2 regions of the Shewanella sp. M16 genome follow, and region 2 is predicted to be linked to the other one. Evidence: predicted binding sites of a transcription regulator. Region 2 holds the regulator's gene; the other holds the start of a gene.
What was found. Region 2 encodes FliA, which starts transcription of late flagellar genes. Its sites were predicted from a motif close to CTAAAGNTNNNNNNNNNNNNGCCGATA; they were not measured.
Positions count from the first base shown of each region.

Region 1: a site for FliA is predicted at 1,837-1,863, ahead of KFE26_RS12235 (VC2046/SO_2500 family protein). Genes of this name have one in related genera too.

Region 1 covers NZ_JAGTUL010000016.1:37,682-45,146, forward strand. Annotated here, with positions in the region: gene KFE26_RS12225 (bifunctional diguanylate cyclase/phosphodiesterase) at 1-572, opposite strand, end outside; gene KFE26_RS12230 (DUF406 family protein) at 818-1,105, opposite strand; gene KFE26_RS12235 (VC2046/SO_2500 family protein) at 1,314-1,802, opposite strand; tRNA gene KFE26_RS12240 (tRNA-Tyr) at 1,928-2,012, shown strand; tRNA gene KFE26_RS12245 (tRNA-Tyr) at 2,084-2,168, shown strand; tRNA gene KFE26_RS12250 (tRNA-Tyr) at 2,311-2,395, shown strand; gene KFE26_RS12255 (PLP-dependent cysteine synthase family protein) at 2,624-3,769, shown strand; gene queE (7-carboxy-7-deazaguanine synthase QueE) at 3,868-4,536, opposite strand; gene queC (7-cyano-7-deazaguanine synthase QueC) at 4,708-5,430, shown strand; gene rrtA (rhombosortase) at 5,427-6,023, shown strand; gene uvrB (excinuclease ABC subunit UvrB) at 6,100-7,465, opposite strand, start outside.
Region 2 covers NZ_JAGTUL010000023.1:10,951-18,415, reverse strand. Annotated here, with positions in the region: gene flhA (flagellar biosynthesis protein FlhA) at 1-673, shown strand, start outside; gene flhF (flagellar biosynthesis protein FlhF) at 685-2,067, shown strand; gene KFE26_RS15405 (MinD/ParA family protein) at 2,072-2,953, shown strand; gene KFE26_RS15400 (RNA polymerase sigma factor FliA) at 2,946-3,659, shown strand; gene cheY (chemotaxis response regulator CheY) at 3,707-4,090, shown strand; gene KFE26_RS15390 (protein phosphatase CheZ) at 4,104-4,841, shown strand; gene KFE26_RS15385 (chemotaxis protein CheA) at 4,857-7,094, shown strand; gene KFE26_RS15380 (chemotaxis response regulator protein-glutamate methylesterase) at 7,115-7,465, shown strand, end outside.

The sequences.
Region 1 (7,465 bases), on a different contig from region 2:
ATACTGATTTGTCGCGATTGTTCAGTGGCACAGCGAAATAAACTCAAGCTTTCTTCTTTATCGTAGCTGTGTTTTGTCGCTAAGGTCAGGGCTAATTGGTCAGCCATCTGGCACGCGAGGTGAATTTCACTGTCATGCCAGTGGGGAGTCAATTGTGCCCGCTCGATGCAGAGCACACCTTCGAGATGGCCATTGATGCGAATGGCGATGTCGAGACTCGAGTTGATTTGCCGCGGGATAAAATAGCACTCAGCCAATTCACTTAAACGTGGATCGGTCAGGGCATTGCCTGCATCGATATGGCGCAGAGTTTTGAGCTCGTGTACATACCGGGGACAATCTTGTAATAACTTAGGCCTATGAATGTCTTGCAACATCATAGAACCAAATTGTGCGACGAGTGATTGGGTTTGTTGATCAGATGAAAAAGTCCACACTGATACCAAAGAAACCGCTAAATTCTGGCACAACAACTCTGTGGTTAACTCTGCCGTCTTTGTGAAATCGCCCTGCTGTTTTGCAGTTGACTGTACCAAAGACTCCAATAAATGCTGATGCTGACGTCGCTTCACGCTGGTTCCCTACAAAACTTCGTGTTGGGCTAAAGGTCTTTGCTGTTAGCAAACTTACCTCAAAATGTGGAATTAAGCTGATTGAATTATTCTTATTTGGAGGCAGATTACACTAACTGTTGTAAGCACAGCAACATGTGGCACAATTTATTACAATTTGGTTAACAATAGCAGCATTTTTAGGCAATTAGCGCGATTTCCGTGACATCTATGACCGACTAAAAACTAAAGTGCTGCTTTAAAAATTACAGGCCGTTTTCCAATTGAAAAATCATTTTTTCCGCGCTGACATTGAAGGTCAGCAGTAAGTCGACGCCTTCAGTCTTAGTCACAAATTCAGTTTGCACTTCAGCAAATCGAGTTTGAGCGCGTGTTGCCATGCTTTCGGCATCCGCTTGAGCGCTATCGCCAACAAAATTTAACGTCAATAACGTATCGTGTTCATCAATAACGGCGCCGATATCGACAAAGCTGCCGCAATCGGTGCAAGTGTCATTCACTGTCGGGCTCTGTGCTTCTATTATGCCTTTCATCTGTATTCCTTAATGTATAGAGCGACTGATTAACGGCATCACTAAAATATGCTCGTTAAATTTTTAACGCGGTAAATTTTAACTCGATAGGTTAATACGAATTATAGGTAATTAAGCTTCAAGATAACTGGCTTTAGCTCACGCTTATTTATCGAAATGGATCAGATTGACTTGATGGGTATTGAAGACCACTTGCGGGAAGACGGCCTTAGGCTGAGGCGAGCAAAGGCACAAGATTACGTTGGATTGCCAATTGATCAGCAAAGTGCATGATCTCGACTTTGGGTGCGGTTAATTGGCCCCTTTGCCTCAGCTGAGTCACATGGTCACAGTTACTTAACGCTTCTGCCATTGCGACTGACTCGCCGCCACGGATGACTAAGGCTTCCGGTCGCAATGCTTGTTGTAATTGAAACGCACGTGGACCTTGAGCCATAAAAATACTGCTGTTATCAACCACTGGTTCAGCAGACGATAAATCCGCCATTAAACTTTGCTGCGGTGGCAATTCGAACTGACGTTGTAATTTTTGCGCCATATCAAATTCATTTTGCCATTGGAATTGTGCCATGTCCCGTGCGTCAACCGACAGTAACGACAGCAACAGGGCGAATTCGCCCCGTCTGTCGTTTTCTATCGCCGCGTTTAAGCGGGTGCCAATTTGGGCTTCGTTGACTAAAGGAACATCAATTTGCATAAAAAAACATCGTCAAAACAATTCGTTGTTAGTTAATCGACCATTTGATACATAACTTTAGGAATATTTTTAAATTGGGTATTTACATGGAAAAGGTTTCTGACTACTATGGCGGCCGCAATTGAGGAGGGGTTCCCGAGTGGCCAAAGGGATCAGACTGTAAATCTGACGGCTCAGCCTTCGAAGGTTCGAATCCTTCTCCCTCCACCATTTGCACTGCAAGTTTTATCGTGTTGTTCGAAAATGATGTAGAGTTTTACAAAAGCGTTAAAGGTATTCGTGGAGGGGTTCCCGAGTGGCCAAAGGGATCAGACTGTAAATCTGACGGCTCAGCCTTCGAAGGTTCGAATCCTTCTCCCTCCACCATCTTTATCTCTAACGCAGAGGATCATTTTCAAAGACTAAGCATGGCCAATGTTTAGTTTTGTCTTGATAAACAAGTCCGTTATTGATGATGTTTTGAAAGACAATTTTAAAAGTTAGTTGTAAAGCTAAAAAGAAAGTTTGTGGAGGGGTTCCCGAGTGGCCAAAGGGATCAGACTGTAAATCTGACGGCTCAGCCTTCGAAGGTTCGAATCCTTCTCCCTCCACCATTTCTTTCACTCTCGCATATCCTTCTTGTTCCACTTCCGCATAGTCTTTTCCAACTTAATCTAATTATTTCAGCTTAATCTAATTAAATTCTTAGTATTTCTATGTTAAGTAAACCTCTTGGTTAACGACATTTTTTGATTTCAATTACGTCGTGCTCGACTTTAAGCGAATGACTTCAAGGTCATCCAATAAAACCGCTTTGCCCGTCCCTGTGATAAGCTCTGAAAATGATCCCTTTCGATGTGACTACTATGATTTCTAACACGATTCAACCACCAGTGGATTCTCACAGCGCTCACAGACTCTGCCCAACATGGGAAGCCCACGCGATAGGCAAGATTGAAGCGGATTTTCAGCGCAGCGCCGATACCCACTTGATTAAGCTTGAATTACCTATGCTCGATGGCATAGATATTTATCTTAAAGATGAAAGTACCCACCCGACAGGGAGTTTGAAGCATCGCCTCGCCCGCTCACTCTTCCTCTATGCCCTGTGTAACGGCTGGATTAAGCAAGGCACGCCAATTATCGAATCCTCATCGGGCAGTACGGCGATTTCTGAAGCCTACTTTGCCCGCTTACTCGGTTTACCTTTTATTGCCGTAATGCCCAAAAGCACAGCTAAAAAGAAGATTGAGCAGATCACTTTCTATGGCGGTCAATGTCATTTTGTCGATCATTCCAGTGAGATTTACGCCGAATCGGCGCGCCTTGCCGCAGAGCTAGGCGGCCATTATATGGATCAATTCACCTACGCCGAGCGTGCAACCGACTGGCGCGGTAATAACAATATCGCTAACTCGATTTTCAATCAGATGGAGCGCGAGCCACACACTATCCCGCGGTGGATAGTGATGAGCCCAGGCACTGGCGGCACATCGGCGACCATAGGCCGCTACATTCGCTATCAGAGGTTGGCAACACAACTTTGCGTGGTCGACCCGCAAAACTCCGTTTTTTTTGATTTCTATCAGAGCGGCGATGCCAGCTTAACCTGTTGCAATGGCAGTAAGATTGAAGGCATAGGTCGACCGAGAGTCGAGCCATCGTTTATTCCTGGAGTTGTCGATACTATGCTGCAAATTCCCGACGCCGCATCAGTGGCGACGATTCATTGGTTAGAACAATTGATTGGCCGTAAAACCGGCGCATCCACAGGAACCAACCTGTACGGCGCATTGCAACTTGCAGTACAAATGCAAGCGCGTGGAGAGCAAGGCTCAATAGTGACCCTCATTTGTGACTCGGGTGAGCGTTACCTTGATACTTATTACGATATAGATTGGATTACAGCTAACATCGGCGATATTGCGCCCTATCAGCGCCAACTTGCAGCATTTAATCATTTCGGCCAGTTAAGTGAGCTTGATTAAGCAACTGTATTAAGTCATTAGGTTTAGAATCCACAAAACATCCACCATAAAAAACGCCCCACAACTGTGAGGCGTTTTTTATGCTTTGCAGATTAGCATTAATCAATATTCAAATACTTATGGGTCTGGATCGATAAGCGCCAATTACGGGCGATACACACTTTCATCGCCAGTTCTGTCGCTCTAGGCTTTTGACTAATCGGCTGCAGGCAAATCGTTTTCGCTGAAATATCGATGTCTTGCAGTAATTCATCAAGTTCATCGATGTGATTTTCAGTAGCGATAGGATGCTTAATCTCATTGGCGCGGTTCAGCGCCTGTGCTAATACCTGATAGCCCCCTTTCATGTTCACCTTGGGTGATACTGTCACCCAAGTGTCATCGGCACAGTTGATTTCGAAGGTGCCACTGGTTTCGATTTGAGTCGCAAAGCCTTGGCTGTGCAAGGTTTCGGTTAATTCGCGTAAATCGTACATACAAGGCTCACCGCCGGTGATCACGATATGCCGCGCAGTAAAACCTTTAGCGTGAAAGGCAGCGATAAGACTTTGCGCCGTATGATCAGCCCAGCGACCAATGGTGCCGTCTACGGTAATCACTTGCTCTGGCGAGACCCTATTGGCTTCAAGCACATCCCATGTCTGTTTCGTATCGCACCAAGCACATCCCACGGGACAACCTTGTAGGCGGACAAATATGGCGGGTACTCCGGTAAAGACACCTTCACCTTGAATGGTTTCAAATACTTCGTTGACAGGGTAGTTCATACTGACGTTCCACTTTTCTGGGGCGGCATTTATAGTGGATTTTAGCTTGAGCTGCAAGTTTTTGCGCCGAGAAAGCCTATTTCGACCCTATAGTCAGAGTTTGCAAGCCCTAAGGCCTGAGTTACACTAACGCCCTATTTATACCTGTTCTACGGTGAAGTGAAATCCTTTATGTCAACGAGCTTAGTGTCAAAAACAGTGGTGTCCAAAGCAGTGGTGGTATTCAGTGGCGGACAAGACTCAACAACTTGCCTTATTCAAGCCCTAACCCAGTACGATGAAGTACATGGGATCACTTTTGACTACGGTCAACGCCACCGCGAAGAAATTGAAGTCGCCAAATCCTTAGCAAAACACTTGAAGATCACCAGCCATAAAGTCATGGATGTCACCTTACTCAATGAGTTAGCTATTTCAGCCCTCACCCGTGATGCGATACCCGTTTCACACGAGTTGATGGAAAATGGCTTACCCAATACCTTCGTGCCCGGCCGTAATATTTTATTTTTAACGCTTGCAGGTATTTATGCCTATCAATTAGGGGCGCAGGCGATTATCACAGGCGTGTGTGAAACCGATTTTTCAGGCTACCCTGATTGTCGTAACGATTTTGTCAAAGCGATGGAATCCGCCTTAGTTCAAGGCATGGATAAGCAACTAAAAATCATCACGCCTTTAATGTGGCTCAATAAGGCACAAACCTGGGCACTGGCGGATAAATATCGGCAACTCGATCTGGTTCGCCACCATACTCTCACCTGTTATAACGGCGTGATTGGCGATGGCTGTGGTGATTGCCCTGCCTGTCATCTTCGCAAACGTGGATTAGATGACTATCTACAGAATAAAGCAGCGGTCATGGCTGAGCTTGACGCCAGCGAGCCTAAAGCATGACACGCAGTCCCTATTGGGTCGCGCTGATGGTGAGTCTGATCTGTGCGGGTTTGTATGCAGCAGGCTTAGCAAGCCCCACTGTCGATAACTTACTCGCCTATCGCCGCAGTGCAATTAGTGAGGGTGAATGGTGGCGATTAATCACAGGAAATTTACTGCACACGAATCAATGGCATCTATTGATGAACCTTGCAGGGCTGTGGGTGGTGCTATTTTTGCACCATTTTCATTATCATCTCAAAGGCTTAAGTGCACTATTTTTCGTGTTATGTTTACTTGAAGGTATAGGCTTGTATTTAGGCTATCCGCAATTGCTTGGTTATGTCGGCTTAAGCGGTATGTTACATGGCTTGTTCGCCTACGGCGCAGTGCAGGATATTGTTCTTAAGCTACGCTCAGGCTATCTGCTGCTCGTTGGCGTTATCATCAAGGTCGGTTACGAACAGCTTTATGGTGCCAGCAGTGATGTCACCGCCATGATAGGTGCGCGCGTAGCAACCGAGGCGCATTTGGTCGGCTTAATCTGTGGGCTGATTTGCGCTTTAGCGGTGTTTATCAAGCTAAAAATGAGCCAATCAAAAGTCCCTGCTTAATCCAAGTCAAGATATTAAAAAGCCGTCGCTGCATGATTGCTGGACGGCTTTTTTAATACTGAGCGTAAGAATAAATCTAGGCTTTGATCAACAGGTCCCGCAGGTGCTTGACTTCATCACGCATTGCCGCCGCTTGTTCAAACTCTAAGTTGCGCGCATGTTCATGCATCTTCTTCTCAAGCTGATCGATTTGATGGCTCAACTCTGCCGCATCGGCTTTATGGTAATGGGGCTTAGGCTCAGCCACTTTGCCATACACAGCTTTACTGTCGCGGCCATCATCCACATCCATCACATCGGTGATCCGTTTAACGACGCCCTTAGGCGTGATACCGTGTTTTAAGTTGTGCGCCCGCTGACGTTCACGACGTCGGTCAGTTTCACCTATCGCTTTCTCCATCGAATTGGTGATGCGATCGGCATAGAGGATCACTTTACCATTGACGTTACGCGCCGCGCGGCCAATCGTTTGGATGAGCGAGCGTTCAGAGCGCAAGAAGCCCTCTTTATCGGCATCTAAAATACACACCAATGACACTTCAGGCATATCTAAGCCTTCGCGCAATAAGTTGATCCCAACCAGCACATCAAACTTACCTAAACGCAGATCGCGGATGATCTCAACCCGTTCGACAGTGTCAATGTCCGAATGCAGATAACGCACTTTTACGCCATGTTCGTCGAGGTATTCAGTCAAATCCTCCGACATACGCTTAGTGAGCGTCGTCACTAACACCCGCTCATTGACTGCTACTCGCTTGGCGATTTCAGACAATAAATCGTCCACTTGGGTCCCAACAGGGCGCACTTCTAATTCAGGATCGAGCAATCCCGTTGGCCGCACGACCTGCTCAGCAATCTCACCTTCGCTCTTTTCCAGCTCGTAGGCACTCGGTGTTGCCGACACATAGATAGTTTGCGGCATCAATTGCTCAAACTCTTCAAACTTGAGCGGCCGGTTATCCAAGGCGGACGGTAAGCGGAAACCGTATTCGACAAGTGTGGTTTTACGGGAACGGTCACCTTTGTACATAGCGCCGATTTGCGGCACAGTCACATGGGATTCATCGATAATTAATAAGCCGTCGGCAGGCAAGTAGTCGAGTAAGGTTGGTGGTCCTTCCCCTGGTGCGCGGCCAGACAAATAGCGCGAGTAGTTTTCGATGCCAGAGCAGTAACCCAACTCCACCATCATTTCCACATCGTATTGCACTCGCTCATGGATACGCTGGGCTTCAATTAACTTGTTGTTATCGAGTAGATATTGCTTACGCTCACGCAGTTCTTCTTTAATAAACTCAGTGGCAGCGATAATTTTTTCCCGCGGCGTGACATAGTGTGTTTTAGGGTAAACCGTCGTACGGGCGATACGTTTAATAATATGGCCCGTTAACGGGTCAAACTCACTTAAGCGTTCAATCTCATCGTCGAACAACTCGACT
Region 2 (7,465 bases):
GCACGCACAAACATTAGGTTATACCGTCGTCGATGCCGCCACTGTTGTTGCAACTCATATTAGTCAATTACTCACAAATAATGCCGCTAAGTTGTTAGGCTACGAAGAAGTGCAACAACTGATGGATATGCTTGCGAAACACTCACCTAAGCTGGTTGATGGCTTTATTCCAGATATCATGCCACTAGGACATGTCGTAAAAGTGATGCAGAACCTATTAAATGAAGGGGTTTCAGTTAGAGACTTGCGTACTATAGTGCAAACTTTGTTAGAATATGGCACTAAGAGCAATGACACTGAAGTCTTGACTGCCGCTGTACGTATCGCTTTGAAACGTATGATAGTTCAGGAAATCTCAGGCCCAGAGCTCGAAATCCCCGTCATTACTTTGGCGCCAGAGTTGGAACAGATGTTGCATCAGTCAATGCAAGCAACCGGTGGTGATGGTCCTAATATTGAACCCGGTCTTGCAGAACGCATGCAGCAGTCCCTTGCCGATGCGGCTCAGAAGCAAGAAATGGTCGGACAACCCGCCATATTGTTGACGTCAGGTATGTTACGCGCGACGCTGTCACGCTTTGTTAAACATACTATTCCTAATCTCAGAGTCATTTCATATCAAGAAATACCTGATGAGAAGCAAATACGTATCGTATCTGCAGTCGGCCAGTAGAGGACGCATAAGTGAAGATTAAACGATTTTTTGCCAAAGACATGCGCGCCGCACTGGCCCAAGTGAAAGAAACACTCGGCTCAGATGCCGTCATTATGTCAAATAAAAAAGTGAACGGTGGCATCGAAATTGTCGCTGCCGTTGACTATGACGAACCTAAAGCGAAAACTGCAGCCACTGCGCCAGCACCGACCTTTATGGACGTGAGCGACGATCTCGTGTCCTTGGGTGCTAAGCAACCAGTTCGTGTAGAAACTCGCGCTAAGCCAGCCGCACCTGCAGACTCATTACAAGCCTTACTTGAGAAGCAGCAAAGCCGTTTGAATCAACAAATGTCACATCAGCAAGTTGATGCAGAGTTACCTGCATGGGCTAAGGGCTTACAAGCCCCTACTGCTGTGAAACCAGAACGTCGTGAAGCGCCTTCCTCGTTTGATAAAAAGCCACAAACATCACAGAAACAAAGTGCTGATATTGAGGCTATGCGTGATGAATTAGCATCACTGCGTAATTTACTGACACATCAAGTATCCTCCTTGATGACGGAACATAAAAAACGCATCGATCCCGTCGGTGCTATGCTCGAAGCCAAATTGCTTGAGGCTGAATTCTCCCCTGCGGTTGCGAATAAATTAGCCGCGCTGAGCCAGCATTATACACCGGCTGAATTAGTCAGAGCATTACCACAAAGTCTCGCTAATATGCTTGATAATCAGGGCGATGACATTGTTAAGCAGGGCGGGGTGGTTGCATTAGTTGGTCCTACTGGGGTTGGTAAAACAACGTCATTAGCTAAACTTGCTGCCCGTTTTGCGGCACATCATGGTGCTGAACATGTTGCTTTAATTACCACAGATCATTATCGCATCGGAGCCTATGAGCAATTAGCAACTTATGGCAAAATAATGGGCTGCCCAGTAAAGCAAGCTCATGATCTAAATGAATTAGAGCAAATTCTCTATCAGTTTAGGAATCGCAAGCTAGTATTGATAGATACGGCTGGCATGGGACAGCGAGATATGCGCCTTTACCAGCAACTTGATAATTTAACTGCAAATAGCAGGATACCTATCCGCAGTTATCTGGTACTGTCTGCGACAGGGCAGCGCCGTGTGCTGCAAGATGCAGTCAATCATTTTAAACGCATTCCCCTATCTGGTGTCGTTCTCACAAAACTCGATGAATCTGTGTCGTTAGCAGGGGCATTAAGTGTGTTGATCCAAAACGGATTACCATTAAGTTATATTACTGATGGACAAAGAGTTCCTGAAGATATGAAAGTTGCGGATACCCTAGATTTAGCCCAGCAGGCACTCGCAGCGTTAGATAGTACAGAACAACAATCATTACAAGACACAGCGTGGTCAGATAATATGGCCTGTGCATTTGAGTAGATTTATGACCCTGGATCAAGCAAGTGGTTTACGTATGATGAATCAACCCTATAACGAAAAAGTGAAAGTAATCGCGGTCACTGGTGGCAAAGGAGGCGTGGGTAAAACCAGCGTTTCTATTAATACTGCTGTGGCATTAGCCGAAAAAGGCAAGCGTGTCTTGGTACTTGACGCTGACCTTGGCTTAGCAAACGTCGACGTCATGCTGGGTATTCGTGCCGAGCGTAACCTCTCTCACGTGCTCTCTGGTGATGCAGAGCTTGACGATATTATCGTGCGTGGTCCTAAGGGGATAGGCATAGTACCTGCCACCTCAGGAACACAGGGGATGGTGGAATTAAGCCCTGCGCAACATGCTGGATTAATCCGTGCATTTAGTGAGATGCGGACTCAGTTTGATATTCTAGTCGTAGATACTGCGGCTGGGATCTCAGATATGGTGCTCAGTTTCTCACGTGCTTCGCAGGATGTGCTAGTCGTTGTTTGTGATGAACCCACTTCGATTACCGATGCCTACGCCCTGATTAAAATTCTCAGCCGTGAGCATGGCGTGTTCCGTTTTAAAATAGTTGCCAATATGGTGCGTAGTTTACGCGAAGGTATGGAATTATTTGCTAAACTCAGTAAAGTGACCGACAGATTTTTAGATGTTGCACTTGAATTAGTCGCCACGATTCCATTTGACGAAAACTTACGTAAATCAGTTCGTAAACAAAAATTGGTGGTTGAAGCTTATCCTAAATCACCAGCGGCGATTGCGTATCAAGGATTGGCAAATAAAATTTTGAGCTGGCCTGTGCCGCAGCAACCTGGTGGGCATTTGGAGTTTTTCGTTGAGCGTTTAGTACAACGACCAGATTTTCAAGAGGAAAAAACGAGTGAATAAAGCCGCTGCGTATACTTGTTTAGACAATAAATCGTCGATCGTTGAACAGTATGCTCCGTTGGTTAAAAGAATTGCGCATCATTTACTCGCCAGACTACCTGCATCTGTGCAGTTAGATGATTTACTCCAAGCTGGGATGATGGGGTTACTAGAAGCATCATCCAAGTTTGATGGTGGCAAGGGTGCGAAATTTGAAACCTTCGCCGGCATACGCATACGTGGAGCCATGTTAGATGAAATTCGTCGTGGCGACTGGGTCCCTCGTTCCGTTCATCGTAACAATCGTAAGGTTGCACACGCTATTGATGAGTTAGAGCAAGAACTGGGCCGTGATGCACGCGACACAGAAATTGCAGAAAAACTTGATATGACGCTCGATGAGTACCATCATATTCTTAACGATGTTTCTGTCGGAAAAATCATAGGGATAGAAGATTTAGGCGTATCTCAGGATATACTTACAGTGAGTGATCGGTCCGATGATGATTCATTTGAAGCATTAGCTGAGAACCAATTTCATTCTGCTCTGGTTGAGGCAATTAAATTATTGCCTGAAAGAGATGCATTAGTGTTATCCCTGTACTACGATGAAGCATTGAATTTAAAAGAGATTGGCGCCATTCTTGAAGTCAGTGAATCGCGGGTTAGCCAGATATTAAGTCAGGCAATGTTGCGATTGAAAGCTAAACTCAAGCACTGGACATAAGTATAATTATTAATCGAGCACAGAATGTCAGCTCACCGGAGGAAACCTTGGACAAGAATATGAAGATTCTCATTGTTGACGATTTTTCGACAATGAGGCGTATCATCAAGAACTTGTTGCGAGACTTGGGGTTTAATAACACCCAAGAAGCAGACGATGGCTCAACAGCCCTGCCGATGTTGCAAAAGGGGGATTTTGATTTTGTTGTTACAGATTGGAATATGCCTGGTATGCAAGGAATCGATCTGTTAAAAGCAATTCGCGCTGATGATTCGCTAAAGCATTTACCCGTATTAATGGTGACTGCTGAAGCAAAACGTGAACAGATTATTGCTGCCGCTCAAGCGGGAGTGAATGGTTATGTGGTTAAGCCTTTTACCGCTGCAACGCTGAAAGAGAAGTTAGATAAAATATTCGAACGACTCGCTTGAGCAAGGATGAGCTATGAAGTCACAAACATCAGGGCTCATCACGCTCGAGCAAGCTCAGCATTTAGTTGAATTATTAAGTGCAGGTGAGCAAAGTCAGGCAGATGATTTATTTCGGGAGCTTGCTGCTCCACTGCAACGAGAATTATTCGAAGAAGTAGGTAAATTAACTCGGCAACTTCATAGTGCGCTGATGGATTTTCAAGTTGATAATCGTCTTGCTGAATTAGCCAATACAGAGATCCCCGATGCCAAGCAACGTTTAAATTACGTTATTGACATGACCGAACAAGCTGCAAATAAAACCATGGATGCGGTTGAAGAATGTTTACCTTTGGCTAATGCCGTGACTGTAAATATTCAAAATGTCATGCCATCTTGGGACAGATTAATGCGACGCGAGATAGCGCTGACTGAATTTAAGGGCCTTTGTCACGATGTACAAGACCTTATGTCTCGTAGTGCAAATGACTCGACTCGATTACGTGAATTGCTTAATCAAATTTTGATGGCGCAAGATTTTCAAGACTTAACAGGACAAATAATACGTCGTGTTATTGATCTAGTAATGGAAGTAGAAAGTAATCTGGTTTCTATGCTGACGGTATTTGGTGAGCAACCTATGATTGAAAGTCAGATTGCTCAGAAAAATAATATTGAAGCAGAAGGCCCGATAATGAATGCCGAGCTTCGTCAAGATGTGGTAACGGGTCAAGACGAAGTGGATGATCTTCTATCGAGTCTGGGTTTCTAACTGGGAGTCAATTTGATGGCCTTTGATGTAGATGAAGAGATACTCCAGGACTTTTTAATCGAAGCCGGTGAAATTTTAGAGCTTCTGCAAGAGCAACTCGTTGCGCTTGAAAATAATCCTGATGATACTAACTTGCTGAACGCCATTTTCCGAGGTTTTCATACCGTTAAAGGTGGTGCTGGCTTTCTTAGCTTAACTCCCATGGTTGATGTTTGTCATGAGGCTGAGAATACCTTCGATTTATTGCGCACAGGCAAGCGTAGCGTTAACGCAGAGTTGATGGATATTATTTTGCAGGCTGTTGATGCAATTAATACCATGTTTGCGCAAACCCAACAGGGCGAGCAACAAGACCCCGCCGATTCAGGTTTGCTAGCGAGACTTAAAATGCTCAGTTCAGGTGCACCTTTGCCATCTGAAGTCGCTTCCGCCAAGGTTGCAGAGCCAGAACCTGTTGTTGAAGTCATTATTGATACTTCTACCCTTCAAGAAATCCCTGCTGATATAAGTGATAACTCATCTTCCATTGAAAATACGTCTTCAAGTATCGATGATATCAATGATGCTGAATTTGAAGCTTTATTGGATGCGCTTCATGGTTCAGGAAAGGGACCTGCGGTCGCTGCTACCACATTTGTATCTGAACCAGTTGCTGCAAAGCCTGCTGCACCAATTAAAACACCTTCAACATCAGGTGATGACATCACTGATGATGAGTTCGAGGCGTTACTGGATGAACTTCATGGCTCAGGTAAATTTAAAGCTGAGGCTGAAGTGCCTGTTAAGCCTAAGGTTGTGGCAACACCTGCGCCTCAACCGATTGTAGATGCTGATGAAATTACCGATGATGAGTTTGAGCGATTACTCGATGAACTCCATGGGAAAGGCGGAGCACCAGCTAAAGCTGAAGTAAAATCGCCTACGCCCCCTGTTTCGTCTGCTGCACCACATGTTCCTGCGCCAGTTAAAGCCGCAGTACCAGCTCCTGCTCCAGTCGTTGCTGCAAAACCTAAGGTGGAAATTGCGGTTGTCGATAAAGCACCTGCTAAGGCTAGCTCTGCGAATGTGCCTCAGGGTGAAACAACAGTACGTGTAGATACCGCACGACTCGACCAGATCATGAATATGGTGGGTGAGTTAGTGTTAGTTCGAAATCGATTGGTGAGCTTAGGCATCAGCCGTGATGATGAGGAGATGTCGAAAGCTCTCGCGAACTTAGATCTCGTTACTGCCGATTTGCAAGGCGCTGTGATGAAAACCCGTATGCAACCGATCAAGAAAGTGTTTGGTCGTTTCCCTCGGGTGGTACGTGATCTTGCTCGTACACTAAACAAAGAAATTGATTTGATCATGGTCGGTGAAGAAACTGACTTAGATAAAAACCTCGTTGAAGCGCTTGCCGATCCGCTCGTCCACTTAGTGCGTAACTCTGTGGACCATGGTATAGAGATGCCAAACGAGCGTGAAGCCAGTGGTAAGCCAAGAACGGGAACGATTACCTTATCTGCAAGTCAGGAAGGCGACCATATACTGCTGAAAATCGAAGACGATGGCGCAGGCATGGATCCTGAAAAACTCAAAAAAATCGCCATAAACCGTGGTGTGCTCGATGAAGATTCTGCTTCGCGAATGACAGACAGCGAAGCCTACAATTTGATTTTTGCACCAGGTTTTTCAACTAAAGTTGAGATTTCAGATATTTCAGGCCGTGGTGTTGGGATGGACGTGGTAAAAACTCGTATCACCCAGCTGAATGGCACTGTACATATTGATTCCATGAAAGGTAAGGGAACGATACTTGAGATTAAAGTACCGTTAACACTGGCGATTATGCCTACCTTAATGGTCGATGTCGCTAAACAAGTGTTTGCATTACCTCTATCTAGCGTGAATGAGATTTTCCATCTCGATCTCACAAAAACCAATATTGTTGATGGGCAACTGACTGTCATAGTGCGTAATAAGGCCGTACCTTTGTTCTATTTGGAACACTGGCTACATAGAAACAAAACCACCTTTAAACATGGCGATAAAAAGCATGGTCATGTGGTTATCGTGCAATTAGGCATGATGCAAATTGGTTTTGTAGTGGATGCCTTAATAGGACAAGAAGAGGTCGTTATTAAACCTCTTGGCGCTATGTTACATGGCACACCTGGGATGGCTGGTGCGACAATTACATCGGATGGTGGTATTGCACTGATCTTAGATGTTCCTGGATTGCTAAAGCATTATGCGAAAAGTAAGAATTAGTTTCCAAGCTAAGGAATGGAATGGCCATTAAAGTATTAGTCGTTGATGACTCAAGTTTTTTCAGACGACGTGTTAGTGAAATAGTCAATCAAGATCCTGAACTGGAAGTTATCGCGACGGCCTCAAATGGGGCCGAAGCGGTGAAGTTGGCTGCTGAGCTTAATCCCCAAGTTATCACTATGGATATTGAGATGCCTGTCATGGATGGTATTACTGCTGTTCGTGAAATCATGGCTAAGTGTCCGACTCCGATCTTGATGTTTTCTTCTTTAACCCATGATGGCGCTAAAGCAACGTTAGACGCTTTAGATGCTGGTGCATTAGATTTTCTACCTAAACGTTTTGAAGATATTGCGACCAACAAAGATGAC